DNA from 2 places in the Herbaspirillum camelliae genome. Region 1 is predicted to be linked to the other one. Evidence: riboswitches for the same ligand, from Rfam matches in the RefSeq annotation. Region 1 holds a riboswitch; the other holds the start of a gene.
What was found. A riboswitch is a leader RNA that binds a small molecule or an ion and turns the genes downstream of it on or off. The one in region 1 is predicted to bind fluoride.
Positions count from the first base shown of each region.

Region 1 (21,178 bases):
TTGATGACGGCGTGCAGCTTGGTTTCCATGCTCGGCATGGCGTAGATCTGGCCTGCCAGTGCCGGGATGTAGAAGGAATTCATCACGTTGGAGGCAGTAATCTTGAACTGGATGGGAACATCCACCGGCGCGGCCAACTCATTGACAGTAGCGATGCCTTGTTCCGGATAGATGAACAGCCACTTCCAGTCCAGCGCCACCACTTCCACCACCAGCGGCTTGACCTGGGGCGACAGCGGGCGCTCGGCGTCGATGCGCGAGAGCGGACGGTACGGGTCCAGGGTGTGGGTGGTGATCCAGGTCAGCAGGCCCAGGGCGATGATGATCAGCAGGGGTGCGCCCCAGATGACCAGCTCCAGACGGGTCGAGTGATCCCAATCCGGCTCGTAGGGAGCGGAAGTGTTGCTCTTGCGATAACGCCATGCGAACAGCAGCGTCAGGATGATCACCGGGACGATGATGAGCAGCATCAGCGCGGTCGAGATGACGATCAGGCGCGCTTGCTGGTTAGCGATGTCGCCGGAGGGATTCATCACGACGGTGTTGCACCCAGCCAACAGAAGCGCAGGAAGCAGGAGCAGTCCGCGACGGAGGATTTGAGAAACCATGAAGGAAAATTCCAGTCGTATGTATCAGAGCGTGGTAATGTAACGCCAATAAAGTGTGTTGGCGATTGGACGTTTTGTCCCACCCTGTTAGCTGCCACCTGGCAGGTTGGGATATGTAGCACGTACTGCGACTAAACCTCTAACAGTGGGAGACAAAGCCATGGCAAGCACCAGCATCCACAACGCTCAAGGTTCGGGCGACTCCGGCCCGCACTCCACCCACCCTTCCACTGCCCACGACCACGGCAAGATCGAACCCGGTGAGATCGCGGTTGGCGTGGTCATCGGACGAGCGTCCGAATACTTCGATTTCTTCGTCTATGCACTAGCTTCGGTGCTGGTGTTCCCGGCGGTATTCTTCCCCAACGAACCCAAGCTGGAAGGCACGCTCTACGCCTTCGTGATCTTCGCCTTCGCCTTCCTGGCCCGCCCCATCGGGACGACCATCTTCATGGCGATACAAAAGCACTACGGCCGAGAGGTGAAACTGACGCTGGCGTTGTTCATGCTCGGCTTTTCGACTGCGGGCATTGCATTATTGCCAACTTTTGAACACATCGGTATCTGGGCCATCATCTTGCTCTCGCTGTTGCGGGTTGGTCAAGGCCTGGCGCTGGGCGGGGCCTGGGATGGGCTGCCTTCGTTGCTGGCGATGAACGCTCCGCAGCACAAGCGCGGCTGGTACGCTGCGCTGGGCCAGCTGGGCGCACCGCTGGGCTTCGTGGTGGCGGCCAGCCTGTTTGCCTACATGCTCTCCAGCCTGACCCCGGCGGATTTCCTTGAATGGGGCTGGCGTTATCCCTTCTATGTGGCCTTTGCCATCAACGTGGTCGCCCTGTTCTCGCGCCTGCGCCTGGTGTCGGCCCCGGAATACGCCAAGCTGCTCGATGAGCGCGAGCTGGAGCCGGCCGGCGTGGTCGAGCTGGCCACCACCCAGGGCCGCAACATCATCATCGGCGCCCTGGCGGCGCTGGCCAGCTATGCGCTGTTCCACCTGGTGACGGTGTTCCCGCTGTCCTGGATCAAACTGTATTCGCTGCGCGAGGCCACCGATTTCCTGGTGGTGCAGATCTGGGGCGGCCTGATCATGGCGGTGGGCATCGTGATCTCCGGCCTGATCGCCGACCGCTTCGGCCGCCGCAATACGCTGGGTTCGATGGCCCTGCTCATCGCCATCCTGTCGGCCTTCGTCCCGACCCTGATGAATGGCGGCGAAGCCGGCCAGAACACCTTCATCCTGATCGGCTTCGCCCTGCTGGGCCTGTCCTACGGCCAGGCTGCCGGCGCGGTGACGGCCAACTTCAAGGCCCGCTATCGCTACACCGGCGCCGCCCTGACCTCCGATCTGGCCTGGCTGGTCGGCGCCGGTTTCGCTCCGCTGGTGGCGCTGGGCCTGTCGGCCCACTTCGGCATGGCCTACGTGAGCTTCTACCTGCTCTCCGGCGCAGTCGGCTCGCTGGCCGCGCTGAGCCTGAACCGTGCGCTGGAGGCGCGTGACGACTGACGCCTCAACAGCACCGGGCCGGCTGTCGAGCCGGCCTAGCCGACAAAACCCGGGGGTGCGCTCCCGGGTTTTTCTTTTGCCGGCATGATCGGACGGCTTACGACGCGGCCGGCGCAGGGCTGGCGCCATTGACCACGTCGTGGACGAAACGCAGCTTTTCCAGCACCGGAGTCGACAGCGTGAAGGGATAGGAATCCGGCATGCCGATGCTGCGCGAGAGACTGTTGAGTACGTAGGTCAACGCAAACCACTCCCGCGCCAGCTCATCAAAGGAGTCCGTCGCCGCCGGCGGTGACGCAATCACCAGCTTCTGCTCGCCGGCATGACGCGGCCGCAGCTGCACCCCGCAGGCATAGGCGGTCTCCAGCGTATCGAACATATGCAGATAATGCGCCCAGGTCTCGGCCCAGTCCTCCCAGGGATGACTGCTGGCATAGGCACTGACGAACTGCTCCTCCCAGTCCGCGCGCGGGCCGTTGTCGTAATGCTTCTGCAGCGCCGCGCCGTAGTCTTCCCGCTCATCGCCGAAGCGCTGGCGAAACGGCTCCAGCCAGGCGCTGCCAGCTATCAGCCGGTCAAAGTAGTAATGCCCGCTCTCGTGACGGAAATGCCCCAGCAGCGTGCGATAGGGTTCGGCCATCTGCTCGCGCGCCTGTTCCCGGTAGGCCGGATCGGCCTCGGCGATGTTGATGGTGATGACGCCATCGGCATGCCCGGTCAGCACGCGCTCGCCATGCGGCAGGTCCTGCAGGAACTCGAAGGCCAGCCCGGACTGCTCGTCCTCCATCTTCGGCGCTGGCTGCAGGCGCAGGGTCCACAGCGTATGCAGCAACCGCCGCTTGGCCGTCTCCAGCCGGCTCCAGAGGACGCGATTGTTGCCCTCGTCCAGCGTCGGGATGACCCGGGTGAGGCGGCAGGAGGCGCATAGCTCATGCGTTTCCTGCTCGTCGAGCATCCAGTTGCAGATGTTCTCGCGCCAGTAGTTCAGGCATTGCTTGAACACCCTGCCCTCATTTTCCGGCCGGACGCTGCGCCAGCGGCCTGGTCCTGGCTGCGCTGCCTGCTCGGGATCTGCGCCGCTCTCGGCTAGCGGCGTCTCCAGCGCGGAAAAACTGGTGATGGACTGCAGCTCGGGCTGATAGCCGAGCATCCAGCCACAGCTCCCGCAGACGGTATTCTCGAAGAAGACCTGCGCGCCGCAATTGTCGCAATGAAAGGTGTTCATCGACTTGCCCTTATCGTGATGGCCGCCCCGTGCCGGAGCGCGCTTCAGGCATTGGAAGAGAAATGTGACATTACGTTCCTGCATCTCCCCGATCAATCGCCAGAACGTCCATCGCCGTGAGCACAAAGTTGTCCCTATTCGGCAAACTTGCTACCATTGCGCGGCAGGAGATGGCATTCCTCCTCAAACCGCCACCAAGTTCAGCTTGGGGCTGATGATGCCTACAGTGACCTGGCAACCCGGGGCTGTAGGTATTCGCCTGTAGCTTTCCCGCCCCGTGTTCCAGGAAGATCCACCCGATACCTGGTCACATGAAAAATCACAATTATCCGGAACAGCTCTACCTGCTGCCCTACATCGGCAAATGGGCGCTGATTGCCAGCCTCATCGCCGCGCTGGCGGGCTCCGCTTCGGCCTTCTTCCTCTTCGCACTGGACTGGGCCACCCACTGGCGCGAGCACCACGCCTGGATCATCTGGCTGCTGCCTCTGGGCGGCTTTGCGGTGGGCTGGCTGTACCTGCATACCGGCAAGCCGGTCGAGGCCGGCAACAACCTGCTCATCGATGAAATCCACGATCCGCGCAAGGTGATCCCGCTGCGCATGGCCCCGCTGGTATTGCTGGGCACCGTGGCCTCGCACCTCTTCGGCGCATCGGTCGGACGTGAAGGCACGGCCGTGCAGATGGGCGGCGCGCTGGCCGACCAGCTCACCCACCTCCTGCGGCTGCGCCCGGAGGACAGGCGCATCCTGCTCATGGCGGGCATCAGCGCGGGCTTTTCCTCGGTCTTCGGCACGCCCATGGCAGGCGCCATCTTCGGACTGGAGGTGCTGGCCATCGGGCGCATGCGCTATGAGGCCATCTTCCCCTGCTTCGTCGCCGCCATCGCCGCCGACCAGATCGGCCTGGCCTGGGGCGTGCACCATACCCACTACGCCATGAGCGCCAGCGCTCCCGTGGCGCTGTGGAGCGTGGCTGCCGTGATTGCTGCCGGTGTGGTGTTCGGCCTGGCGGGGATGCTCTTTGCCAACAGCACCCACAGCCTGTCGGCCTTCATGAAACGCCATGTCAGCTATGCGCCGCTGCGCCCGTTCATCGGCGGCCTCATCGTCGCCGTAGCGGTATGGGCGGTCGGCACCCATCGCTACATCGGCCTGGGCATTCCCGTGATCGTCGACGCCTTCCAGCAACCGCTGGCGCCCTGGGACTTCCTGGGCAAGATGGTCTTTACGGTGACCTCGCTGGGGACCGGTTTCAAGGGAGGCGAAGTCACGCCCCTCTTCTACATCGGCGCCACCCTGGGCAATGCGCTAGCGCCACTGCTGCATCTGCCCTTCCCGCTGCTGGCCGGGATCGGTTTCGTGGCGGTCTTCGCCGGCGCGGCCAACACGCCGCTGGCCTCCACCATCATGGCCATCGAACTGTTTGGTCCCCAGATCGGGCCCTTTGCCGCGCTGGCCTGCGTGGTCGCCTATCTGTTCTCGGGCCACACCGGCATCTATCATGCCCAGCGCGTCGGCCAGGCCAAGCTGGGCTTGCTGCCCAAGGGCCTGCGGATCGGCGAAGTAGGCGGCTACCGACGCAAGCTCTCCGCAGCACCGCCAGAACAGGACAACGACCTCGGCCAGCGCCAGAAATAAGGACGCTCAGGGGAGTTTTCCAGAGGCGGCAACCGGACTGGCGCCGTCTTCCGGCTTGACCCAGACCACATCGTCATTGATGACGTAGAGGGCGCAGGGCTCGGGCGAATTCTTCTGGCAGTTCTGCAAGGCCCGTTCTGAAGGATTCTCGCCATTCACGGCCCAGCCTACGTGGTTGGACGGGGAGATCGCAAACGCCCGTGGCGAGCGCATGGCGATAAACTTCTCATACAGCGCACGGGTTTTCTCGTTCAGGTAAGGCACCGCCGCGCTGTCTTCCAGATTGGCATAACCGCTGCTGGGCAGCTCCCCGGTGAGCCTGACGGTCTTTTCGGTGGGCATGCCGACCTGCTTGAGCAGCGCCTCCGTGGGCGGCCACCAGATGGGAATGCCGTCGCGGCTGCCGCTCATGCCATGGGCGTCGCTCTTGAAGGGGCCGAAGGCCACCAGCGTGGCCGGGCCGCCCGCCTTGGTGTACGCCTCATACATGCGGGCCGCCAGTTCGGGATTGAAATAGCTGTCGTTCTCGCCGTAGAACCAGAGACTGGGAATGCGGGTGCGGCTGCCAAAGACGCCAAAGGCATCGACCAAGGCCGATTTCCAGATGCAACCGGTGGCGTCGTAGCGCAAGCCCCCGGCAAAATTGAGCAAGGCCCGCACACCCGGCGGATTACGCTCGCCAAAGGCCATCGTGGTCAGGCCGCCATGCGACTGGCCCATGATGATGACCCGGTCCTTGTCCACCCAGGCTTGCTGGCGCGCATAGTCCAGCGCCGCCTGGAGATCGTCGGCCTGGGCCTCGCCATTGCCGCGGATGTTGCAGCCGCCGTCCACATACATGCCGCCAGACTTGGAAAAACCCTTGCGCATGGGCAGCAGGACGGCATAGCCGCGCCGCACGAACTCGGTCGCCATCACCACGCCACGGCCACGCGGCTGGAAAGCCGGATTGCCCGGTGATTTACCGTGGTTGATGATCAGCAGCGGAAATGGCCCCTCCCCCGGCGGCCTGAACAGCGTGGTCTCGAGCTTGACGGAGAAGATTCCCGTCCCTGAAGGAATCATGATGACTTCTTCACGCAAGGCCTTGTTCAGCGGCGGTTCGACAGCCCACGATGGATTCTGCAGGAGACACCCCAGCAGCAATACGGCGACGATCTTGATCTTCATCTTGTAGAACCCATTTCATAAATAGGCGTGAGATGCGTTCTGCCCAGAAAGGGCGCTGGCAAGGCGCGCGACGCGTCGTGTGGCGGTGCCACACGCAAGGAGCGCAACGCCGCCAGCGCCCTTTCTGGGCAGAACCCGGAGGGAGCGGCCCGTTTGGGCGAATTGCTGCGTTACGAATTTGGGTCAAGACGCCCAGTCTTGACCCAAATTCGCGCCTTGCACTTCATCCCAAACGGGACTCGCTCGCACTCACGCCTATTTATGAAATGGGTTCTAGTCATTGTGATGGTCTTGTCTGCGCGACACCCGCCCCGGCAAGCGCCCCCTGACGCTGGAGCCGAGCGCCGCTCCCCTCGAGATCTTTGCACAATGGTCTGACAGAGGGCTGACCACGCCCCGTCGTTCTGAATAATGTTGCGGCGTGATGCAAAAACATTCACCAGCACGCCCTGCGCCAAAGCGCGATAATTCCCGCTATCCCTAACAAACGACAAGCCGGCGACCTGCCAAGACCGCCGCCGCGAAAGATCGTAGACCGCAGATCGCCCTGCCCAGGAGACTCCATGCAAGCAGCCCCACGCTTCAGCCGCACCGTGCGCCACCCTGGCGCCCCCGATCCGCAACGCATCGTTTCACTGGCCGGCCCGGCCATGCAGCTCGATTTCACGCTGGAGGCGGGCCGCAACCTGCGCGATGCGATCAGCATTCCCCTGTCCCGCGCTGGCCTGGAGGGCGGCACCGTGCGCTTCGGCCAATTGGCCATCTCCCAGTTGCACTTCCTCATGCCCGCCCTGGCGGTGGATGACCAGCACGCCGCCTTCTACAGCGCACCGCAGGCCATGGAAGAAGGCACGCTCATCGACTATGCCTGCGCCACCTATGGCCGCAAGGACGGCGAACCCTTCGTGCATTGCCATGCGGTCTGGCGCGACCGTCAGGGGCAGCGCCAGGGCGGACACCTGATGATGGAAAAGACCCTGGTCGGCGCAGACACCCCCGCGCAGGCCTGGGGCCTGCACGACGCCACCATGGCCACCCGCTATGATCCGGAAACCAATTTCACGCTGTTCTACCCTACCCGGCTCGCCGAGCAGGCCGTCACCAGCACAGGCAAACGCGTAGTGCTGGCTCGCATTCGTCCTGACCAGGATCTGACCATGGCCGTCGAAGCCGCCTGCGCGGAACATGGGATGGCCAACGCCATCGTGCGCGGGAGCGTGGGCAGCATCATCGGCGCTGAGTTCGACGATGGCCGGATACTGGAAGATCGCGCCACCGAGATCCTGATCCGCGCGGGGGAAGTCCGCCAAGGCCGCGCGCGCCTGGAGATCGGCTTGATCAATCCGCAGGGCCAGGTCTGCGAGGGCGTGTTGGCGCGAGGCTGCAATCCGGTGTTGATCTGCTTTGAACTGGTGCTTCAGGAGCTTTGAGTCAAGCATCTGCCGTCGGGCCTGTCGTTTTCCCGCAGGGGGCGCAACTGTGCCAACTGGAGCGGACTCAATGGCTGCGCATCGGGATCGGCCAGTGCCGCCGCGGTGATCTCCGCGTCTTCGGCGGAGGTGGGCAGGAAGGTACCCGGTTTAAGTGTAGGCATATCGCTCGATCTCCCGTTTGTTCGCCATTCGCAGGCTGAGGGTCCACCTGCCTGGCAGGCGTGTCGCCTGGGCCACCCCATGGCCCAACAGATGTTGCGTTATTTAATCAGGAAATCTGTGCGCGACATAGGCACAGACGCAAAAACGGCCTGCTTAACAGGCCGTTTTCGCATCATCCTGCCCGAATGTACAGGGATGGGTCTCAAGCCCCCACCAGCTTCTTGAAGGTCGGCAACACCGCCTCCCCCTTGAACGGCTTCACGATCCAGCCCTTGATGCCGGCGGCCTTGCCGCGTTCCTTCATGATGGGCGAGTTCTCGGTGGTCAGCATGATGATGTTCACGCTGGCGTTGCCCAGTTCGCTGCGGATCTTCTCGGCCATGGTCAGACCATCCATGTTGGGCATGTTCACGTCGGAGACCACCAGCTTGATGGCGGGGTCGCCCTTGAGCTTGCTGAGGCCGTCACGGCCATCCACGGCCAGGGCGACGTCCAGGCCGTTCTTTTTGAGGAAGTCGCCTACTTCGGCGCGCACCGTGCTCGAATCGTCCACTACCAGGATTTGTGCCATCTTGATTCTCTTTCAATAGGGGGAGGTACTGCATTGGGGGGAATAAACGCTTGCGATCGAACCCGCCACCGGGCGCTCAGAACAGCTCCAGTTCGCCGGACTCGAACAGTTCTTCCACCGACGTCTGGTTTTCCGTGAAATCCTCGGGTGACCACGACAGGTTGAAGATAAAGCGCTGCAACAACACCAGCGGCGCGCCATCCGCGCGGCGCAGCACGTACTTGAAGCACAGCTGCGCATCGTCCGATCCAAAGGAGATGTAGCGATGCTGGTGGTTGATGATGATGGGCACCTGGCTCAGCTGATGAATGGGCTGGCTCTGGTTGATGAAGCGGTTCTTGAACCAGCCCCAGATCAGGTTGGTCAGCTCGCCCAGGGCGTTGTTGAGATCGCGGAAGTCGTCCGACGCATCCCCGGTAAGCGCCTGCAGCGTCTTCTGCTCGGCCTGCAGCATCATGTAGCCGCGACACCAGCTGCTCTCCAGCGGAATGAGCGTAAACACCTCGCCGAAGATGATGCGGTCGCGCACCAGATAAGGCTGGTCGATCTCCACGCTCATGCCGGGGAACTGGTTCTCCAGCACCATGCGGCTGATCTCGGCAATGCCGCGCACCAGGGCATTGGGATATTGCTGGCTGAAGATGGCCGCCGTCAGCGCCGGCGCCAGGGCGTCGATCTCTTCGATCCGGTAGACGGCGCTGAACAGTTCGCTCTCGCGCGCATCCAGCGGCTGGTCGGCGCTTTCGCGGCGGCGGCGCAGGAAGATCGGCAACTCGGGACGCACCTCGCGGATGCGCCGCGCCAGGCCGCGCGCGCCCTCGCCCAGCCCGGCCAGGCGCTCGGAAAGCATGATCCCGCCCAGGTCGACGTTGCTGCGCAAGACCGCCATGATGTGTTCTTCATGCGCCTTCAGTCCCACCAGATGATGGCGCTCGCAGAATGACTTGATGGTGTCATAGCAATCGGCGTCCTTGTCCACCACCAGCATCTTGCTGGTAATGGTGCTGTGTTCTTGGCTTGCGCGCGCGTCCATATCGGATCTACCCCCCCCCCGGAAATCGTTGATGTCGACAGCGGCTAGAAAAGTTCCAGCTCGCCGGTAGTGTCTACCTGCTCCTCGGCCGCCACGGCGAAGTCCAACGGGGCGTAGGCCGACACGCACAGGCTGACGTGAAAGCGCGGCGACTCCGGCAGTTCGGCCAGGTCGATGGCGAAATGCCGGAGGTGCGCGCAGTTGAGTTTTTGCAGATAGGCCGCACACTGGCGGTCAATGACGTTGGGCGTGGACATGCCCAGGTGCGGGAAGTAGCGTCCCAACTCACGGTTGAAGATCCCGCAGCACAGGTTGCCGCATTCGGCAATGGCGTCCAGCAGCGCCTGCTCGCTCATCTCGGCCGCCGCCACATTGTGCAGGCGTGCAAAGTGCGCCCGGGTCGCGGCATCGGCAGTGAAATGGAACATCACCACCAGACGGAACAGGTAGGAAGAGATGGTCAGCACCACCATCTTCTTCTCTTGCACATGGCTGATGTCGTCCAGCACCTCGAACGCCGCCTGGCATCCGCTGGGCACCAGGCTGCTACGCAGCGCCTGCTGCAGCAGCACGTCCAGGCCGTCGCGTGCGGCGGCGGAGACGCGCTCTTCCTGCACTGCCTGGGCGGCGGCGGTCACGGCCTGCACCTCATCCATCTCGTTGGCGCTCATGCCGCTTCGGCCAGGGTGTCCCTGGTCTTCTTGTTGATCAGGTCCAGGCCGATGACTGCGCCCATGATCATCTTGCCGCCCGCCTGCAGGTCCTGGAAGGTGGTGGTGGTGATGAGGTCGTTCTGGTAGAGGTTGGCGCGATAGCTCTTGGAGAGCTTCTCGGCGCGCTGCGCCAGGTCGCGCACTTCCTGCGCTACCACGGCGAAGCCGCGTCCATGTGCGCCAGCGCGGGCGGCTTCGATGGAGGCGTTGAGCGCCACGATGATGACCTGATTGACGATGAGGGCGAACTCGTCGTTCATGCGGTGCATGTCGCGGTTGTGGGCGATGAGCACGTTCATGTCGTCGTGCCAGCGCTCGAAGGTGCGCACCAGGCCGAGCAGCTTGGCGATGGTGTCCTGGGAGGCGTCGCAGTTCTCTTTCACGCGGGAGAAGTTGTCCGATTGCTGGCTTTGCAACTGCCCTATCATCGTTTCGCTCTCGTGCCGCATCTCCTCCAGCAGCCGCTGGGCCGACAGCCGCTCCTGCTGGGCCTGTTGCTCATGCGCCTGGATCTGCTGCTCTTGCCTGGCCAGCGCTTCCTGGGCCTGCTGGCGCACCAGTTCCAGCTGGCCGGCATCGATCAGGCGCTGTGCGCGCCGTTGCTGGCGCAGCCACAGCAGGGACAGCGGCAGGCCGGCCAGTACGGCGCCCAGCACCACCAGGAGTATTGCGTTGACCATGTTCAGACTTGTTCGTGACGACGGTTGTTGGGACGATGGCGCCAGGCCTCAGGCCACCTGCGAGTCGCCACCCTGCGGCAGCACCACGGGCTGGATGGTTTCCTGGCCGGCCATCGGATAAGGCACATCGATGCCCTCGACTTCCACGGCGACGTTCTCAGGCAGCATCACGATGATCTGGAAGGGGCGGAAAGGCGCGCCCTCTTCGGTATCGGTGAAGCGGATCTCGATCTGCCCATGTTCGCGGGTGACGAAGTCCAGCACCGCATCCATGCCCACACCACGGCCCGAGACCTCAGTCACTTCGCTGCGGGTGGAGAAGCCCGGTTGCAGGATCAGGCGAGCGATCTCGGCGTCCGACAGGGCCTGGTCCACCGTGATCAGGTGTTTCTCGATACCGATCTGACGCACCCGTTCCAGCGCCAGGCCGCGGCCATCGTCGGACAGGGCCATCTGGAACATGTCTTCCATCACGCCCATTTCCAGCTTGATGGTGCCGGCCTCGGGCTTGCCCTTGGCCAGACGCTCTTCGCTGCCTTCCAGGCCATGGTCCATGGCGTTGCGGATCAGGTGCATGAATACGTTCTGCAACAGCGGCGCGGCAAAACTGTGGACCACGTAGCCGTTGTCCTCGATCTGCACCACCGGGGCAGCCTTGCCCAGATCGGCGGCCAGGGCCGGCAGAGAATCGGTGACCGGGGCCAGCACATCCTGGATGGTCTCGGTGCCGAGCAGGCGCAGGGTGCGGCGCACGTCGTTGCGCACGGCCACCAGTTCATGCAGGTTGGCGGTGTTGACGTTTTCCAGGCGTTCCAGGCTTTGCTCGATATGCTTGCGGTCGATGGTCATGACGTGGCGCGCATAGCCAGGCAGGGTCTGCTCGCCGGCTGCAGCCACGCCACGGCCAAGGGTGACGTCATTGATACGGGCGTAACGGTCGATGGTCTCGCGCACCTGCGCCAGCTGGCGCAGCAGCTCTTCCTGGTTCCAGACGGCACCGCTGGCGGGATGGCGCAGGTCGTCGTAGTGCTGTTCGGTGTGGTGGACCACGTTGGCCAGATGCAGCAGGCCGTAGGTGCGGCCATTGCCCTTGATGGTATGCATGTTGCGGAACAGCTTGGCGATGGCGAAGGCGGTGGCTTCCGGGTTCTGGTGGACGATCTGCTCGTTCTCGTCCAGGAAGCGGCGTGCGCTGCCGATGAACTCGGCAAACTTGGACGGCGCCACGGCCAGGATCTCACCGATCATTTCCAGTTCGCGCTTCTGCTCGTTGGCTTCGGCGGCCAGCTGGCGCAGCTCGGTCACGTCGCGCACACACAGCATCAGACGGATCACCGTATCGGCCTCGTCGGTGATGGGCGACCAGGACAGGTCGAGGATCTTCTTGCTGCCGTCGGCCATGGTCTTTTCGATCTCGCCCACCATCAGGTGCGCATTGAATTCGAAGTTCATCACGTCTTCGCCGATGCAGGCGCCACCGATGGCTTCGATCTGCGACAGCGTATCGGCGCCCAGCTGGGTGTCGGCAAACACCAGTTCCATCACGTCGCGACCGGCGATGTCGGTGGTCTCGAAGACGGTTTCCAGGAAGGCCGAATATTCCGGGTGAATGCGGTTGCCCTCGACGATGGTGAGGATGCCCTGCGGGATGTTCTGCAGCATGGCCTGCATGTCGGCGGTCTTCTGGCGCACCTGGGCCGAGGCTTCCTCGATCTTTTCGACCATGCCGTTGAAGGCGACGATGGAATGGCCCACTTCATCCATGCGCTGCACCGGCAGGCGGCGGGTGAAGTCCTGGCTGGTGGCGATCTCGCCCATCATGGCGGCCATGCGGCTGATGGGACCAGTGATCTGGCGGTACAGCAGGAAGCCGATGCCGCCCAGCAGCAGCACCGCCATGACGGTGACGATGCTGATGGTGGTGGTGGTCTGGGCCAGCTTGCCGTTGAGCGAGGCAATGGCATTGTCCTTGAAGCGGTTCTTCTCGATGCGCAGGGTGTTGACGATGCCTTCGAGCTCAGTCTGGTACTGCATCACGCCGCCGAAGAACTGCGCCTGGGCGATCTCGTTCTTGCCGGCCAGCTTGAACTTGGCAGTGGTATCGATGGCGCCGAAGTAGTTGTCCAGGCTTTCCTTGGCCTGCTCGATCAGGCCGCGCTGGGCCACCCCTTCAGCCTGCTGCGCCTGCGCGGCCAGGGCCTTTTCCAGCACGGCCTTCTTCTCGGCCAGCTTTTCGTTTTCTTGCGCCACCAGTTGGTTGTCGTTCTCGGTGACCATCACCATGGCCGCCAGTTGCACATCCTTCAGTTGCCCCATCAGGTCGGCCGACGCCAGCACGCTGGGCATGACGCCCTCGGTGACCGAGCGCACCTCGACAGCGCTGCTGCGGGACTGGTACATCGCGTAGCCGCCAATACCGGCGATAGCGATGAAGGTAAGTATCACCAGTAGCGTGATACGCATGCGGATGGTCATGGAGTTCCCCTTGGGTTGGCGGCGTCCGGCGCCGGTTCACGTTCTTCCCGGGAACGTGAACAAATGGTCAGCCGGTCTGGATGCGGGGCGAATTGTTGCACTCAAGTATTACTGCTGCGTGACAATCCGTGACTGTTCCTTCACGGCAAATGAGGGCTCGCATTTGCCTGCTGGCGGGCGCTTTCCATTCAACGGGAATGCCTTTGCAGCGACAGCATCTTCCTACAGCAGCTTGCGAGGCTGTCCGATGGGACGGGCGCCCAGCAAGCTCTATCGTGAGGGCTTGATCGTATAGCCAGGAGTTGCCCATGCCCGCTTTGAATCCATCCCGTCTGCAACGCTTTGAGGGCAAGGTCGTCATCGTCACGGGCGCTGCCTCCGGCATCGGCGAAGCCACGGCGCGCCGGTTCTCCGACGAGGGCGCCCGCGTGCTGCTGGCCGACCGCGACGCCGCCGCGCTGGGCAAGGTCTTTGACAGTCTTCCGCCCGAGCGCACCGCCGCCCGTGAAACCGATGTTTCTCATCATGAGCAGGTGCGCCAGCTGGTGGACTTTGCCATCGAGCGCTTCGGCCAGCTCGATGTGCTGGTCAGCGATGCCGGCGTATTCGCCGAGGGCAATGTGACCGAGGTCAGCCCGGAAGACTGGCACCGCGTTCAGGCCACCAACGTCAACGGGGTCTTCTACGGCGCGCGCGAAGCCCTTCCCCATCTGGAAAAGACCCGCGGCTGCATCGTCAACGTGGCCTCCGTGTCGGGGCTGGCGGCCGACTGGAACCTGAGCGCCTACAACGCCTCCAAGGGCGCGGTCTGCAACCTCACCCGCGCCATGGCGCTGGACTTCGGTCGCAAGGGCGTGCGCATCAATGCGGTCTGCCCCAGCCTGACCCACACCGCCATGACTGCCGATATGGCCGACGATCCCGCTCTGCTGGACAAGTTCGCCGAACGCATCGCCCTGGGACGCGGCGCCGATCCGCTGGAGATCGCCGCAGTGATCACCTTCCTGGCCAGCCCCGACGCCAGCTTCGTGAACGGCGTCAATCTGCCGGTCGATGGCGGACTGATGGCGTCCAATGGCCAGCCGCCCCAATGACCGACCAAGGAGCCCGCATGAGCCAAACCATTCCCCTTCCTGAAGACACCAGCCAGGCCACCGAAACCGCACTGGACAAGAGCAAGCCGCAGGCCCTGCCGCACGACGGCCTCAAGCCCCAGTCCGACCAGCCGGGTACGCCGCCCGCCAGCGAAGAGCATCCACTGTCGGTAGGCAAGCCCTGAACGGCTCAGCCATAGAGAGATAGAGAGAGAAGAACAACATGGACTCCGGAGGCAGCATGTCATCCACTCCCGCCCAACCGGATGCACCGGCCACAGGCCTGCTGCAACCTGGCCACAACTGCTGGCGGCTGGCCCATGCCGACCGTTTCCGGTTGCTCATCGATGCCGCCGACTACTTCAGCGCGCTGCGCCAGGCGCTGGTGAAGGCGCGCCGCAGCGTCTACATCCTGGGCTGGGACATCGACAGCCGCACCGTCCTCACGCCCCAGGGCAGCGACGACGGTCTGCCGGCGCAACTGGGCGACCTGCTGCATGCGCTGGTGGAGCGCCAGCCAGATCTGCACATCCATGTGCTCAACTGGGACTATGCCATGCTCTACGCGCTGGAGCGCGAGTGGATGATGGCCAGAAAGCCCGGACGCCCGCGCAACAAGCGCCTGCATTTCCGTACCGACGCCCGCCACCCGGTGGGCGCCTCGCATCACCAGAAGATCGTGGTCATCGATGACCAGTTGGCCTTTGTCGGCGGCCTGGACCTGACGCGCTGCCGCTGGGACAACCAGGAACACCTGCCCGATCATCCGCTGCGGCGCGATCCCGATGATCGCCCTTACGCGCCCTTCCACGACGTGCAGGCCATGGCCGACGACGAGGTCGCGCGCGCGATGGGCGTGCTGGCGCGACGGCGCTGGGCGCTGGCGGGGTATGCCGAAAAGAGCGCGGAGAAATATACCGAAACTACCGGCGCACGCGCCAACGCCGCCGAGTCCACCCTGGCGGCCAGCGATCCCTGGCCGCCCGCCTTTGCCCCTGATCTGCAGGATGTGATGATCGGCATTTCGCGCACCGAGCCGGCCTATGAAGACCGGCCCGGCGTCTACGAAGTGCGCGAACTCTATCTCGACGCCATCGCCCAGGCGCGCCAGCACCTGTTCTTCGAGAACCAGTACTTCACCTCCAACGTACTGGCCGAAGCCCTCGGTGCGCGGCTGCGCGAGCCGGACGGACCGGAGGTGGCCGTGATCTCTCCCCGCACCCAGAGCGGCTGGCTGGAGCAGGCCACCATGGGGGCCTTGCGCGCACGCATCCACCATCGCCTCAAAGCGGCGCTGGCGGACCAGGGTGAGCAGGCCGAGCCGCGCTACCAGATGTATTGCCCGCACCTGCCCGGACTGGAAGACGATTGCTGCCTCAATGTCCACAGCAAGGTCTTTGCCATGGACGATCGCCTCTTTTCGGTGGGCTCGGCCAATATGAGCAATCGCTCCATGGGCTTCGACACCGAATGCAATCTCAGCATCGAGGTCCAGGGCGACGCCGCCAAGCAAGCCGAAGTGCGGCAGGTCATCGCCACCCTGCGCAACCGGCTCTTGGGCGAGCACCTGGGTGTGCCAGCGCAGGCGGTGCAGCAGGCCATGACCCAGACCGGGCGTTTGCACGCCGCCATCGATGCGCTGACCCGCCCGGAAGCGCGCAGCTTGCGCCCGCTGGACCCGCGCCTGATCCCGGAACTGGATGCACTGACCCAGGACAACGCCGTCTTCGATCCCGAGCGCCCCATCAGCCCCGACGAAATCGTCGATGCCTACGTGCCGCGCAGCGCCCGCAAACCGGTGCCCCGCCGCATGATCGGCCTGGGTGTGCTGGCGGTGCTGCTGGTGGCCTTCGCGCTGGCCTGGCGCTTTACTCCGCTGCGTGAATGGATCAACCTCAATTCGCTGATCGCGCTGGCCCGCAGCGTCGACAAACTACCCTTCAGTCCGCTGATCGTCATGACCACCTTCGTGGTGGCGGGCATGCTGATGGTGCCCATCACGGTACTGATTGCCGTTGCCGGGGTGGTCTTCGGGCCGCTCAACGGTGGCTTGTATGCGGCCGTCGGCGTGGGATTCAGCGCCCTGTTGGGCTTTGGCGTGGGCCACTGGCTGGGGCACGACGCCTTGCGCGACCTGCTGGGCCCGCGCGTCAACAACCTGAGCCGCCGCTTTGCCCAGCGCGGCATCGCGGCCATGGCCGTGGTGCGGCTCTTGCCGATCGCGCCCTTCACCATCGTCAATGTGGTGGCGGGCGCTTCACACCTGCGCCTGCGCGATTACCTGCTGGGTACGCTCTTGGGCATGTCGCCCGGGATCGTGCTCACGGTGGTGTTCTCGCACAACCTGGCCGAGGCGATCCGCCATCCCAGCCTGGAGACGGTGCTGGTGCTGGTGGCCGTCACGGTCGCGCTGATGCTGGTGGCCTTCGGGCTGCAGAAGCTGTTCCGTCCGCGCGGCCAGGAGCGTGGCCGCGCAGCCGCACAACGCCAGGGCAAGGGCGCATCGACTAGTGCGCGCCAGGGTGAGGCTGCCGTCAAGGTGCGCCAGGCCTGATGCGTAGCGCCCGCCTGTCCGAGCGCCAGACCGCGCCCGCCCCCGCCGATACCGAACTGGTGCTCAGCGCGGACGCGCCCTTGCCGGGGCGCGATCCGTGGCCGCTCACGGTAGCCACCTACAACATCCACGGCGCCGTCGGCACCGACGGGCGGTTCGCGCCCGAGCGCGTGGCGGCCGTGCTCGACGAGCTCAAGGCCGATGTGGTGGCGCTGCAGGAAGTGCCGCTGGGCGGGGCGGACCAGGTCGATGTGCTGGCGCTGCTGCGCGCACACACCGGGATGTTCGCGGTGGAAGGGCCGACCATGGAAAGCCCGGCGCGGCGCTATGGCAATGCGGTGCTGAGCCGCTATCCTATCCTGGCCACGCAGAGTATCGACCTGTCCTTCGGCAGCCGCGAGCCGCGCGGTGCGCTCGATGCCGACATCGACTGCCGTGGCCAATTGCTGCGTGTGGTGGCCACGCATCTGGGGCTCAAGCCCGCCGAACGGCGCGCCCAGATCCAGCGCCTGCTGCAGGCCTTCGATACCACTGACGCGCCGGTGATCCTGATGGGTGACGTCAATGAATGGTTCATGTGGGGGCGCACCTTGCGCTGGCTGATCGGGCATTTCGAGGCGGCTCCCGCACCGCCTACCTTCCCCTCGCGCTGGCCGGTGTTCGCCCTGGACCGCATCTGGATTAGTCCGCGCCAGCGCCTGCAGCGCGTGGCAGTGCATCGTTCCGCACTGGCCAGGGTGGCGTCGGACCACCTGCCGCTGCTGGCCCATATTGCGGGATGAGCCTGCGTCGCTGTCTTGTCCGCTGTCAGCGGCTGCGGCGCTTGTCGCCCCACAGCTTGACCGCCAGCGCGCCCCAGATCAGCAGGAACAACGTGTTGCCGGGCAGCCAGATCATCTGGGTCCAGACAAAATCGTTTACCCAGAAAGCGAGCACCTCGCGGCAACCGCAGACATGATAGGCATAGAGCCATTCGTCGCCGCTGCGGGCAGCGGCGAACTGCTGCCATAGAAAGGACAACAGCACCGGAATTCCCACCACGCCCGCCAGACACCAACGCCGCGTCTGTCGGTGGCGACAAGCTCCCTTGGGCAAGCCGGCCTGCGGCCCCTCGCCTGCGCTGCCCGTGCATCCCTGCACCGCTTTGCCGTGCATATTTCCCCCTTGCACTTGGATTTGTTTGCCCCTGGATTGCCGCACTGCCGTCATGACGACGCCCAAGTGCAGCACGACAATCTCTGCCCATCTCCCCTGACGGAAAGACGGGCCTTTCTGGTTGGATCAACGCAAGGTATGGAAAGCAAGACGCCTGCGCAAGCGCAGGCGAGAGGAAGGGCATGGATGTACGGCTCGCATTTTGCGGCAATCAAGGCAGCGCCGCGCAAGGCGACAAACTGCTTGTTTTTATGACAAAAGCACGCCTTCCCAGACCGATACGATACGTTTCGTCTCGGATTCTAGGTGCAAATTATCCTGTACTCAACAAAATTTACGATTGTTGGATCGAAATTTTACTAAGTGTCCATCAAGCTTGGCAGGGTGATGCTCCCCAGCACCAGGTTCAGTTGGGCCTGGACCTGACGCTCGTCGATATCGCCCTGCCCCGTCAGGAGCCGCTGCAGCAAGGGGGCATACAGCAGATCGAAGACCAGGCTCAGGTCGGCATCCTCCCTGAACTCACCGCGTTGGGCGCCGCGGCGCAAGACGCTCACCAGCGCCAGACGGCGCGGTTCCAGATAATTGTCGTTGAAGATGCGTTTGCTCTCCGGCTCGAACTGCGCCAGCGCGATCATCTCGCGCACCACTCGGCCCGACTTGCCGCGCAACAGTTGGGACAGTTGCAGCATGTGCAGTTCGATATCGGTGCGGGAGCAACCGCTGTCGCCGATGGGGGGCATCGGTTCCACGGCCCGCAGCAGGGCTTCCATGGCCAGTGCGCTCTTGTTGGGCCACCAGCGATAGATGGTGGCCTTGCCAACGCCCGCGCGTGCAGCCACGCCCTCCAGGGAGAGCTTGTCGAAGCCGATCTCCTCGAGCATCACATAAGTGGCATCGAGGATGGCGTCATGGCTGACGGCATTCCTGCGGCGACCGGTGGCCGGATCAGAGATGAAGGTGAGAGAAATGATGTGCTCCAGACGGCAATTGCCTGTTATCTGAAGCTGGTTACGGCATGCTTTACGACAACTTGAGCATATGTGACAAAAAAATTGTGAATCTTTATGCAAAACAACCAGGCGGTTCTCTCACTGGCGCGGCGGCGTACCGTCCAGTAGCTGGCCAAAGCGCTCCAGACGAGGCCGATAGCCGCGCTCGGCGTCGAGGGAAAAGGCGATGCGGCGAGTGCGCCCCATCAGTTCATCACGGGCAAAAAAGCCGAAGTAGCGCGAATCCATGCTGTTGTCGCGGTTGTCACCCAGCATCATGTAATGGCCTGGCGGCACCACCACCGGGCCGTAGCTGCTGTGCAGGCTGGGATGGGCCTCTGACAGGCGCACCGCATGCTCCATGGCGCCGTAGCGTTCGTCGCGATAGGCGGCCTGATCGCTGCCGTCGCCCGCTTCCGGTGCTTCGGCGGCGGGATGATAGTGGGCCGGCTGGCCATTGATGAACAGGACGTTATCGCGCAGCTCCACCACATCGCCCGGCAGGCCGACGATGCGCTTGACCAGCAGCTCGCCGGCCTGGCGCGAATCGATGGTGACGATGTCGCCGCGCTGCGGCTCGCCCAGGCGCAGGAGGCTGATATGGGTCAGCGGCAGGCGCAGGTCGTAGGCCATCTTGTCGACCAGGATGCGGTCGCCGATCTGCACCGTGGGCAGCATGGAGCCGCTGGGCACGACGTTGTAGTCGGCAATGGCGCTACGGAACATCACCATCAGGGCGATGAAGGCCAGCAGGCCCTTGTTGTCCGCCAGCAGCTTCTTGAGGGTCGATTTCATGTGGGTGTGTCGCTCAAAGTCTGATCCACGCCCATGCTAAACCAGGTCGCCCCTCAATTCAAAACGGAGATGCTGGCCTTAACTGACAGAATTGTCATCTGGATGTCAGCCTCGCGTCGAGCGGCAACGATTACATTGATGGCGTACAACAGCAGGGACCGATGCCGTTGCGCCGGGGGGCGTGGCCTGATGGTCCGCCTTTCATCCGCAAGCCATCATCGTGAGCCTTATGGTCGTCCCGTTCCGCCGCGTCGCAGCCAGCCCCAGTTCCCGTCATTTCACGCACTCCACACAATATCTCCCCTTCCGCGCCACGAGGGGAATGACGGCACTGGTGCTGGCTGCGCTGCTGGGCGGTTGCGCCGTCGGCCCCGATTACGCGCGCCCGGCGCTGGACCTGCCGCAGGCCTACAAGGAAGCCGGCCCCTGGAAGCCGGCTGCGCCACGCCAGATCGATGACCACCAGCCCTGGTGGGAAGCCTATAACGACCCGATCCTCAATGCGCTGATGGCCCAGGCCAATGCCGCCAACCAGACCATCCAGCAGGCCGCCGCCCAGTACCGCCAGGCCCAGGCCAGCGCCGAAGTGGCCCGCGCCAGCCTCTGGCCTACCATTGGCGCACAGGCCGGGGCTACCCGTGCGCAGACCAATACCAATGGCGTGCAAAGGCTGGGCAACACCTACAGCGCCGGCCTGAACGCCTCCTGGGAAGCCGACCTCTGGGGCCGCATTCGGCGCGGCGCCGAAGCGGGTGATGCCAATGCCCAGGCCAGCGCGGCCAGCCTGGCAGCGGCGCGCCTGTCCATCCAGGCCACGCTGGCGCAGGACTACCTGCAATTGCGCGTAACCGACCTGCAAAAAGACCTCTACCGCCGCACCGTGGCCGCCTATACCCGTTCGCTGCAACTGACTACGCACCAGTACCAGGCCGGCACCGCCCTGCGCTCGGACGTGGCCCAAGCCGAAACCCAGTTGCGCGCCGCCCAGGCGCAGCTGATCGACCTCGACGACACCCGTAACCAGCTCGAACACGCTATCGCCATGCTGATCGGCAAAGCGCCCGCGCAGTTCAGCCTGCCCGCCCTGCAGCCGGCCACTGCCAGCGACAGCGCCATCGACGCCAATGCCGCGCGCCTGCAAGGCAGCCTGCCGCAGATTCCGGTGGGCCTGCCCTCGGAACTGCTGGAGCGCCGTCCCGACATTGCCAATGCCGAACGTCTGGCTGCCGCCGCCAACGCCAATATCGGCGTGGCCCGCGCCGCCTATTTCCCCACGCTGACGCTGTCGGCCAGCGGCGGCTACAACAGCCTGGCCTTTGCCAACCTGTTCAACACCCCCAGCCGGGTCTGGTCGCTGGGATCGGCGCTGGCCGA
Region 1 covers NZ_KV880769.1:4,452,414-4,473,591, forward strand. The annotation lists gene cyoA (ubiquinol oxidase subunit II) at 1-608, opposite strand, end outside; gene BGK68_RS19930 (MFS transporter) at 769-2,112, shown strand; gene BGK68_RS19935 (zinc-binding metallopeptidase family protein) at 2,210-3,337, opposite strand; fluoride riboswitch at 3,495-3,568, shown strand; gene BGK68_RS19940 (voltage-gated chloride channel family protein) at 3,649-4,977, shown strand; gene BGK68_RS19945 (dienelactone hydrolase family protein) at 4,984-6,147, opposite strand; gene BGK68_RS19950 (PCC domain-containing protein) at 6,711-7,577, shown strand; gene BGK68_RS19955 (response regulator) at 7,945-8,313, opposite strand; gene BGK68_RS19960 (chemotaxis protein CheX) at 8,390-9,346, opposite strand; gene BGK68_RS19965 (hypothetical protein) at 9,391-10,017, opposite strand; gene BGK68_RS19970 (methyl-accepting chemotaxis protein) at 10,014-10,739, opposite strand; gene BGK68_RS19975 (ATP-binding protein) at 10,788-13,214, opposite strand; gene BGK68_RS19980 (SDR family NAD(P)-dependent oxidoreductase) at 13,523-14,308, shown strand; gene BGK68_RS28070 (hypothetical protein) at 14,326-14,493, shown strand; gene BGK68_RS19985 (VTT domain-containing protein) at 14,550-16,862, shown strand; gene BGK68_RS19990 (endonuclease/exonuclease/phosphatase family protein) at 16,862-17,644, shown strand; gene BGK68_RS19995 (hypothetical protein) at 17,670-18,017, opposite strand; gene BGK68_RS20000 (TetR/AcrR family transcriptional regulator) at 18,377-18,901, opposite strand; gene BGK68_RS28545 (hypothetical protein) at 18,929-19,054, shown strand; gene lepB (signal peptidase I) at 19,109-19,804, opposite strand; gene BGK68_RS20010 (efflux transporter outer membrane subunit) at 20,127-21,178, shown strand, end outside.

Region 2 (8,485 bases), 1.6 Mb from region 1:
TCCTGCAGCTCCTTGAGTTGCCGCTCGTACTGTTCTCTCACATCCAGCGGCTTGGCGCGCAGGGCGTTCTCCATCCCTTTGCGGCCTTCATCGACCCATTCTTCGATCTCGGATGGCGGGATATCAAACGACCGGCTAGCCTCGGCTACCGTCGTCTTTCCCTGGATGATTTCCATCACCAGCGCCGCTTTGCGCTTGGCTGTCCAACGTTTGAATTCTTCTTCCATGACCTTGCTCATTTTGATTCCCTTTTAGGATTATCTACTGAGCAGGTTTTTAGTGGGTCATTACACTTGCATAACGTCAGCTTCTGGCCATTCGTTGCCATCAGTGATGAGATAATTGTCCTTGGTTACTTTTTTCCGAATCACGATGAAAGCCAAGCCTCTAGATCTTCTTTGCCCAAACTGTGGCATGACCGTTCTCCAATTCCACTCTCAGGCACGGCCAATACAAGACAACAAGATCAAGTGCCCAGCATGTGGCGAACAAACGAAGATCGCTTTGATGCAAACAGCTCACGGAGATACATTTCAGACTTACCTTCGGGATTTTGAGAACAAGGGAAAAATCTCTATCTACGAACCGCATCTAACTCCGTTTGGAAAATCGCATCCGAGCAGAAGCTATTCAAAGGCGAAGCGAAAAGGTGTACAGACAAAAGCAGAAGAAAGCTGACGGGATCAGACTTCGAACTTCTAGAAGGCCGCTTCCGGCCAAAAGCCGTCATCCGACGCCCAAATTAATGCCCGCACTGCGGGCATTTTTATTTCAGAAACAACCACACTTTAAAGATTTCTCCCTGTAGCTGCTGCAATTGGACATAAATAAAGTTGAAAATTGAAGTATACATTGTTACGGTCGTTACATTAATATAGTCAAATATGATCTTAACTACCGTTACGCCAAATGCCAACTCTTGCAGTTTTGAGCTACAACACCCTGTTCGCCGGACGTGATGGACAGGAACACACACGCGCAGATGCCCAGGTACAACTCATCAATGAGCTGCGCCCGGACGTATTTTTGATGCAGGAAGCCAAATACCTGGATGCCAATGGCAGCGCTGATTTTTATGCCCTGGAGAAACAGATAGGGATGCGCGGGTTTCTGGCGCCGGCACCGCGGACCGGCCAAAACCTAGCCATCTTCATCCGCGCGCCTTTACGTGCCGCGCGATTCAATGCCGACACAATGCACTTTCATCACGCAGCGGCAACACTCCAGATCGAAATACCAGGTGCAGCAGCGCCGGTGACATTCATCTCCACCCATTTATGTCCGAATGGCCCTGCAGTGCGCCGGCGCGAGGCGGCATATTTGGGCGTACAAGCCTCACCGGACCAGCTCACCTTGGTGGCAGGGGATTTCAACTCGGCGTCCCCGCACGATCCAGAACCGACGGACTGGCACTCCCTTGCGCAACACCACCGCGCCCGCTACCTGGCTGATGACATGGCCAGCATTGATCGTAGTGTTCTGGCCTATCTCGAAGCGGCTGGCTGGGTCGATGTGGGGTATTTACTGGACACAGATCGGACGCCGACAGTGCCCACCAAGGCCTACCGAGATGCGGAGTTCGCCACCATGCGTTGCGACTACATGCTGGCATCGCGATCACTTGCGGCCTGCGCAAAGAGCTACCAGGTCATCCGCAATGCGCTCACCGATGGCGCTTCCGACCATTACCCCATCCTGGCCAGATTCCAGATTCCATAAGGGGGTGCCATGTTTCTCCCCCCGTTGGCAGACAGGGTTCGCCTCCGTAAAATCGTGTCGAGCCGAGAGCGTGAAATGGTTGGAGCAAGTGAAGCATCACAGACAGTGGACAGTCACACTGGAAAGACGACGTGGTTCAACCGCACCCTGGCACGATGGAAACAACGAATGAAAGCACGATGAGCGAAACGATGAAGACAAACTGGCTGCTTCTCAGCTACAAGATTCCCCCCGAGCCAGCCAAGGCGAGAGTCGCCGTGTGGCGCAAGATCAAGGCATGCGGCGCCGTCTACCTGCAGAACAGCGTTTGCGTGATTCCCAATACGTCAGAGCATCAACGCATCTTGCGGCTGCTGCAGAACGACATCATCACTAACGCCGGCGAGGCCTTCGTGCTGGAAGCGGCCGGCCTGGACGACCATCAGGACAACCTGCTGACGCAACGTTTCAACCAGGATCGCGACGAAGAGTACGAGGAGTTCCTGGACAAGTGCAACGATTTCGAAAAAGAAATCGAGAAAGAAACGGCGAACGAGCATTTCACCTATGCCGAGCTGCAGGAAAACGAAGAAGACCTGAAGAAGCTGAAGAACTGGCTCGACAAGATTCGCAAGTTGGATTTCTGCAATGCTCCGAAGGGTGAAGAAGCCGCGCAACGCCTGGTCAAGTGCGAACACATGTTGGACGACTACGCCAATACCGTTTTCCAGAAGGAGACATCCAAGCTGAGTGGAAGCTGAAGCCAGTCCTCCCATTTAAGCCGCTCACACTCTGAGCAAGTAGCTCCCTGATATCAACCGAAGAATTGAGTGACAGCACGCTTTGCGTGCCGTCAGGGGGCCGCTTTTTCTCAACATTTGATGAAGAAGAGGTTTTTCATGATCCATATCGCTCAAGCAGCGCCAACGATACTGGCGTCCTTCATGGCATCGCTGGTCGAATTCGTCGAGGCCCTCACCGTGGTACTGGCAGTTGGTACCGTTCGCGGTTGGCGGCCTGCCATCATGGGCACCGTGACGGCGCTTTGCCTGCTACTGCTCATGGTCGTGTGTTTCGGCAGCTCCCTGGCAGCGATTCCGCTTCCCGTGATCCAGCTGGTCGTCGGTACATTGCTGTTGATGTTCGGTCTGCGCTGGCTGCGCAAGGCGGTGCTGCGCTCGGCAGGCGTCATCGCCTTGCACGATGAGGCCGCCACCTATCAAAAGGAGACGGAACTGCTTCGTAACGGAGCGCCCGCTGCCGGCAGTTGGGACAAGACCGCATTCTTCACGGCCTTCAAGATCGTGATGCTCGAAGGCGTGGAGGTCGTATTCATCGTCATTGCCATCGGCGCGAGCGGTCAATTGATCGGGCCGGCCTCTTTGGGTGCGATTGCTGCGCTGATCCTGGTAGTGCTGCTCGGCCTGTGGCTGCATCGCCCGCTGGCCAATGTTCCGGAAAATACCCTGAAGTTCGGCGTCGGCATTCTGTTGGCAGCTTTCGGTACTTTCTGGGCCGGCGAAGGCGTGCACATTGAATGGCCGGGCGCGGACTGGGTGCTGCTTGCCTTGATTGCCGCCTACTTCGTCGTGGCACAGGTCGCACTGTTGGTTTGCCGCAAGCTCAACGCGTCGCGAGCAGTGACCACAAAGGAACCATCCAAGAAGTCAGCACCACGCGGATGGATGGCGTCCATCTGGGATGAATTCATTGGTCTCTTTGTCGATGACGGCTTTCTGGCGGTAGGGATCGTACTGTGGGTTGGTGCCGCCTGGGTCTGGGTCGGCGCCATGGAGGCAAGTATGCCCGCTGAGGCTGTGTTGTTCCTCCTTGGGCTCACGGTATTGCTCTGGACCAGTGCAGTCAGGGCTGCCCGTGCCTGAGGGCAGACCATGAGCAACACCCATATAGAGCCAACGTCTACCGCCAACCTGGTCCTAATTCGTCACGGCGAATCCTTGTGGAATCAGGAGCAGCGATTCACCGGCTGGGCGGACGTGCCGCTCACGCAAGCGGGCATCGAGCAAGTCGCCGATGCCGCGGCGTCGATACGTCGTGAGGGATTGCGCTTCGATCTGGCGTATTCATCTGTGCTGGGGCGCTGCACGCACTCGCTGAGATTGTTGCTCGAAGCCTCGGCATTTCCGTCGCCGGACGTGCAGTTGGATTGGCGCCTGAATGAGCGCCACTACGGTGCGCTCACCGGCATGCGCAAGGCCGAGGCGGTCAGCCGCTTCGGAGAGGACGTCGTCAAAAGATGGCGACGGTCCTATGAGGGGATTCCCCCGCCTGTCGATGCCACGGCTGCCAGATTCATTCCGATTGACGCTCGCTATTCAGGTATCGAGGAAGAGCGCATTCCGACGTCTGAATCGCTGGAGCAGACTGTGTCGCGCGTTTCTGCCTTCTGGAATGACGAAGCCGTACCTGCGCTGTTGGCCGGGAAGCAGATTCTCATCATGAGCCATGGAAACGCCCTACGGGCGCTGACGAGTCTGATTGAAAATCTAGGTCAGGAGGAAATTGTTGAATTGGAAATTTCGAACTGCAGCCCTGTAGCATATCGGTTGTGCGATTCTCTCCATGTTGATTGGAAGAAATCGTTGGATGTTGAAGGGAGAAGCAAATCCGAGATATTGTGACTGGCAGGCAACCGGCAAGAAGATGTGCGTCTGCCCCAGTTGTCCGCAGAAATAAATATTGGTAGTATCGATGCAAGGAGATGGCATTCCTCCTTGAACCGCCTCCGGCTTCACGCCGGGGCTGATGATGCCTACAGCAACCTGGTGCACCGGGGCTGTAGGCATTCGCCTATTCTGTTCTGTTCGCCAGGCCGATTTACTCGACACCTGGCAACATGAAACATTACAAACATCCCGAGCAACTCGACTTACTGCCTTACGTCGCCAAATGGTGCGTAATCGCCAGCCTGATCGCTATTCTGGCGGGTTCAGCGTCGGCCTTTTTCCTTCACTCCCTAGAATTCGCGACGCAATGGCGCGAAGCTCATCCTTGGATCATCTGGTTGTTGCCCTTCGCTGGCTTTGCGGTGGGCTGGCTCTACCTCCATACCGGCAAACCGGTTGAGGCGGGAAACAATCTACTGATCGACGAAATCCACGACCCTAAGAAGGTCATCCCGGTACGGATGGTGCCTCTGGTACTGATCGGCACCGTCATATCCCACCTGTTTGGCGCCTCAGTTGGCCGTGAAGGTACTGCGGTTCAGATGGGCGGAGCCCTGGCGGACCAGCTGACGCATCTCTTCAAGCTGCGCCACGAAGACCGGAAGTTACTACTGATGGCAGGTATCGCCGCCGGTTTCTCCTCGGTCTTCGGTACGCCCATCGCCGGTGCCTTGTTCGGACTCGAAGTGCTCGCCATCGGCCGGATGCGTTACGACGCAATCTTCCCTTGCTTCGTAGCGTCCATCGCCGCTGACCAAATTGGCCTTGCTTGGGGCGTGCATCACACGCATTACGCCCTCACCGAGATGGCTCCCATCGCCATCTGGAGTATGGCAGCCGTCATCGTCGCAGGCATCGTCTTCGGCCTGATCGGCATGGTATTCGCCAATACCACCCACACCCTGTCTGCATTCATGAAGAAGCACATCGCCTACGGGCCGTTGCGGCCTTTTATCGGTGGCTTAATCGTCGCCATTGCAGTGTGGGTTGTGGGCGCGCATCGCTACATTGGCCTAGGCATCCCCGTCATCGTCGAATCCTTCCAGCATGCGCTGTCGCCTTGGGACTTTCTGGCCAAGATGGCCTTCACGATCACATCACTGGGTACCGGCTTTAAGGGCGGCGAAGTGACGCCACTGTTCTATATCGGTGCGACCCTCGGCAATGCTTTGGCTCCGTTGCTTCATTTGCCGTTCTCAATGTTGGCCGGTCTAGGCTTTGTCGCCGTGTTCGCCGGCGCCGCCAACACACCCATCGCATCCGCCGTAATGGCCGTGGAGCTCTTCGGTCCGGAAATCGGGCCGTTTGCCGCTGTAGCCTGTGTCGTCGCATATCTTTTCTCAGGCCATACCGGCATCTATCACGCGCAGCGCATCGGTCATTCGAAACACAGGCCGCTACCTGAGGGCATGAAGATTTCCGAACTGAACGCCTACAAAGCGAAGCTCAAACAAGAGCACCTCGAAAAGAACACCGTGTCGACCGACAAGCAAAAGGCCGAATCATGAGTGAAATGACCGTACTGAAACTCTATTTTCCTCTTGCTGCAAAAGCGAAAGCCACCAGATTTTGGCATCACCTGTCGGCCCCGGCGCTTGCCCAGCATCTGTTGGTGGCGGCGAAGAAATCCGGCATTCGACAAGCGACGCTGCAGCACATCAGCAGCAGTTACCTCGTGGGTGAGCACATCAGTCATCACCATCCAGAGGCTTCCTCAATGCGTCACCCACAGTGCCTTGAGCTCGTCGACACCGAAAAGCATCTCCGAAAATTCCTCCACGACCATGCTGGGGAGCTGCAGAAGGTCAGAGCCATTCTCTTCCAATGCACGCTCCCGTTGGAGCAGTAAATGGAGACCAGGAGATAACTCATGTTCAAAGCCATCGCAGTCATCAGCATCGGCGGAGCCATCGGCTGCCTGACTCGCTGGGGCGTCAGCGTGAAGCTTAATGGCCTGTTCCCGACAGTGCCCTTGGGAACGCTGACCGTCAACTGGGTCGGCGGCTACTTGATTGGAGTTGCCACGGCTTACTTTGCGACCCATCCGATGGTTGCTTCGGAATGGCGCTTGCTGATCATCACCGGCTTCATCGGTGGGATGACCACATTCTCAACATTTGCGGCAGAAATCGTGTCGCTGCTTCAAAACGGTCGGCTCATGTGGGCCATCGGCGCTATCGCCTTGCATCTTGGCGGCTCGCTGATCATGACCGTCCTCGGCATTACCACCGTCATGACGATTCGATAAGGAGACTGACATGAAAGGCTTCCAGATCACGTTCTTCACACAGCAAGACCGCAAACACAAAGGAATTCCTCTTGCCGAGTGGCTTCTGAAATTCGCCCAGGAGCATGGCGCGAAGGGAGGCACGCTCACGGCAGGGGCGGAAGGATTCGGCCGAGACGGCCACGTCCACTCATCCCATTTTTTTGAGCTCGCAGACCAACCTCAAGAACTTACGCTGGCAATGGACGAGGCAACTTGCACGTCGTTATTTCAGGCATTGGAGAGCGAAGGAGTATCCGTTTTCTACGTAAAGACAGCCGTCGAATACGGTGCAATCGGAAGCCCTTGAGGCCTTCCCATGTATATGAAAAATAGAAAAGGAGAAGACATGGAGAAACAATCCGAGCAGCTACCTAAAGAGGCATTGGCCGAAGCCGGCTCAGACGTCCAAGAGGGGCATGTCAAATTACATGTGCACACCCTGGCATTGACCTTCACCCATCTATTGCTACTTGGAGCGTGGGTATGGCTGTCGCAACATGGAACGCCGTCTGCACGTGTACTGCTCGGCCTGTTGATCCTGACAGCATTGAATTGGCTCTGGTTGTGCGTGGTTGGAAAAAAATGGTGGGTCTTATGGCGTCTCAGCGAGAAAAATGCCAAGCCCCATTGACGATCAGAATGAATAGTCTGCTTTCGGCGGCAAGAGCAGACATCTAGTCCAGTGCTAGGTCTTTTGCGCCTCAATCAATAAATCGACATAACCCTTATCGATAAGCTGTGCCGCGATTACGCCGATGTTCTCCATGATTTTCTCGGCTTCGATCACTCCTGCTTCGATCAGCTCTCCGTCTGAAAGCATGACTTCTAATTCCAGAAAGCTACCCAAGCCTTGGACTCGGTCAATGTGAATTCGGGTGCGACCAATATGGAACAGTGTACGGTGCTTGATAACCCGTCCACCCTCACCGTAGGCTAGCGAGAGAACCTCCCGTAGGCTATCAGGGGTAGCTGTCGCACTATGGACAAAAAAGGATTCCTTTGGGCCGATTTGATTTACACGGCGATAAAAAATCAGGCTGCCTTCATTTGGAGAAATCTGGCGGAGCTTTAGCCGACCATTGTCGCAATTGAAGAAAGTGTCGTCCTGCTCAATTTCTACAGGTCCTCGATCCGCCATTTCCCGGACTCGTTCAAGAGTTGCTGCCAGATCAGACAGCCTTGCTTTGATTTCTACGTTACGAGCCATTGCTCCTCATCTGCTAAGTTTGATGACCCGGCATGGTGGCTCATAAATGTTACTCAACCAAGACAATACTATTACCGGTCATCGACCATAATTCCACTTGCACTGTTGCTCGCCATCTGGCTTCACTTACTCAGAACACGTCTGATAATCAGGAGAATTGATATGAAAATCCCAGTCACCATACGCCGCATTGACGTAGAGGAAGCTGCAACACATGTAAATGCTCTGAGCGACGTCTTGATCGACTGTGTCGAAGGTGGAGCCTCTGTCAGTTTCGTGAATCCACTGTCGAGAGCTACCGCTATATCGTTTTGGCAAGGTATCGCCGCGAGCGTGGGAAGAGGTGAGCGATCTTTATTGATCGCAGAAGATAGTCATGGCCAAATCGTCGGTACGGTCCAGCTCATTACCTCGCAACCGGAGAATCAGCCACATCGGGCCGATGTGGCGAAAATGCTGGTGCTTCGCAGGGCTCGGCGCCAAGGCATCGCCAGCCGGTTAATGCAGGTACTGGAGGAAGTGGCTCGGCAAGAAGGCAAATCCGTATTAGTGCTTGATACTGTTTCTGGCGGTGCTGCGGAGCGCATGTATCAGCAATCTGGATGGAAAATTGTCGGGTCAATC
Region 2 covers NZ_KV880769.1:2,814,115-2,822,599, reverse strand. The annotation lists gene BGK68_RS12555 (transposase) at 1-239, opposite strand, end outside; gene BGK68_RS12550 (endonuclease/exonuclease/phosphatase family protein) at 910-1,719, shown strand; gene BGK68_RS12545 (Chromate resistance protein ChrB) at 1,899-2,459, shown strand; gene BGK68_RS12540 (COG4280 domain-containing protein) at 2,598-3,581, shown strand; gene BGK68_RS12535 (2,3-bisphosphoglycerate-dependent phosphoglycerate mutase) at 3,591-4,340, shown strand; fluoride riboswitch at 4,408-4,481, shown strand; gene BGK68_RS12530 (voltage-gated chloride channel family protein) at 4,556-5,893, shown strand; gene BGK68_RS12525 (DUF190 domain-containing protein) at 5,890-6,234, shown strand; gene crcB (fluoride efflux transporter CrcB) at 6,256-6,633, shown strand; gene BGK68_RS12515 (DUF190 domain-containing protein) at 6,644-6,961, shown strand; gene BGK68_RS12510 (hypothetical protein) at 7,001-7,285, shown strand; gene BGK68_RS12505 (class IV adenylate cyclase) at 7,340-7,861, opposite strand; gene BGK68_RS12500 (GNAT family N-acetyltransferase) at 8,024-8,485, shown strand, end outside.
Region 2: another riboswitch for fluoride. It lies ahead of BGK68_RS12530 (voltage-gated chloride channel family protein); the one in region 1 lies ahead of BGK68_RS19940 (voltage-gated chloride channel family protein).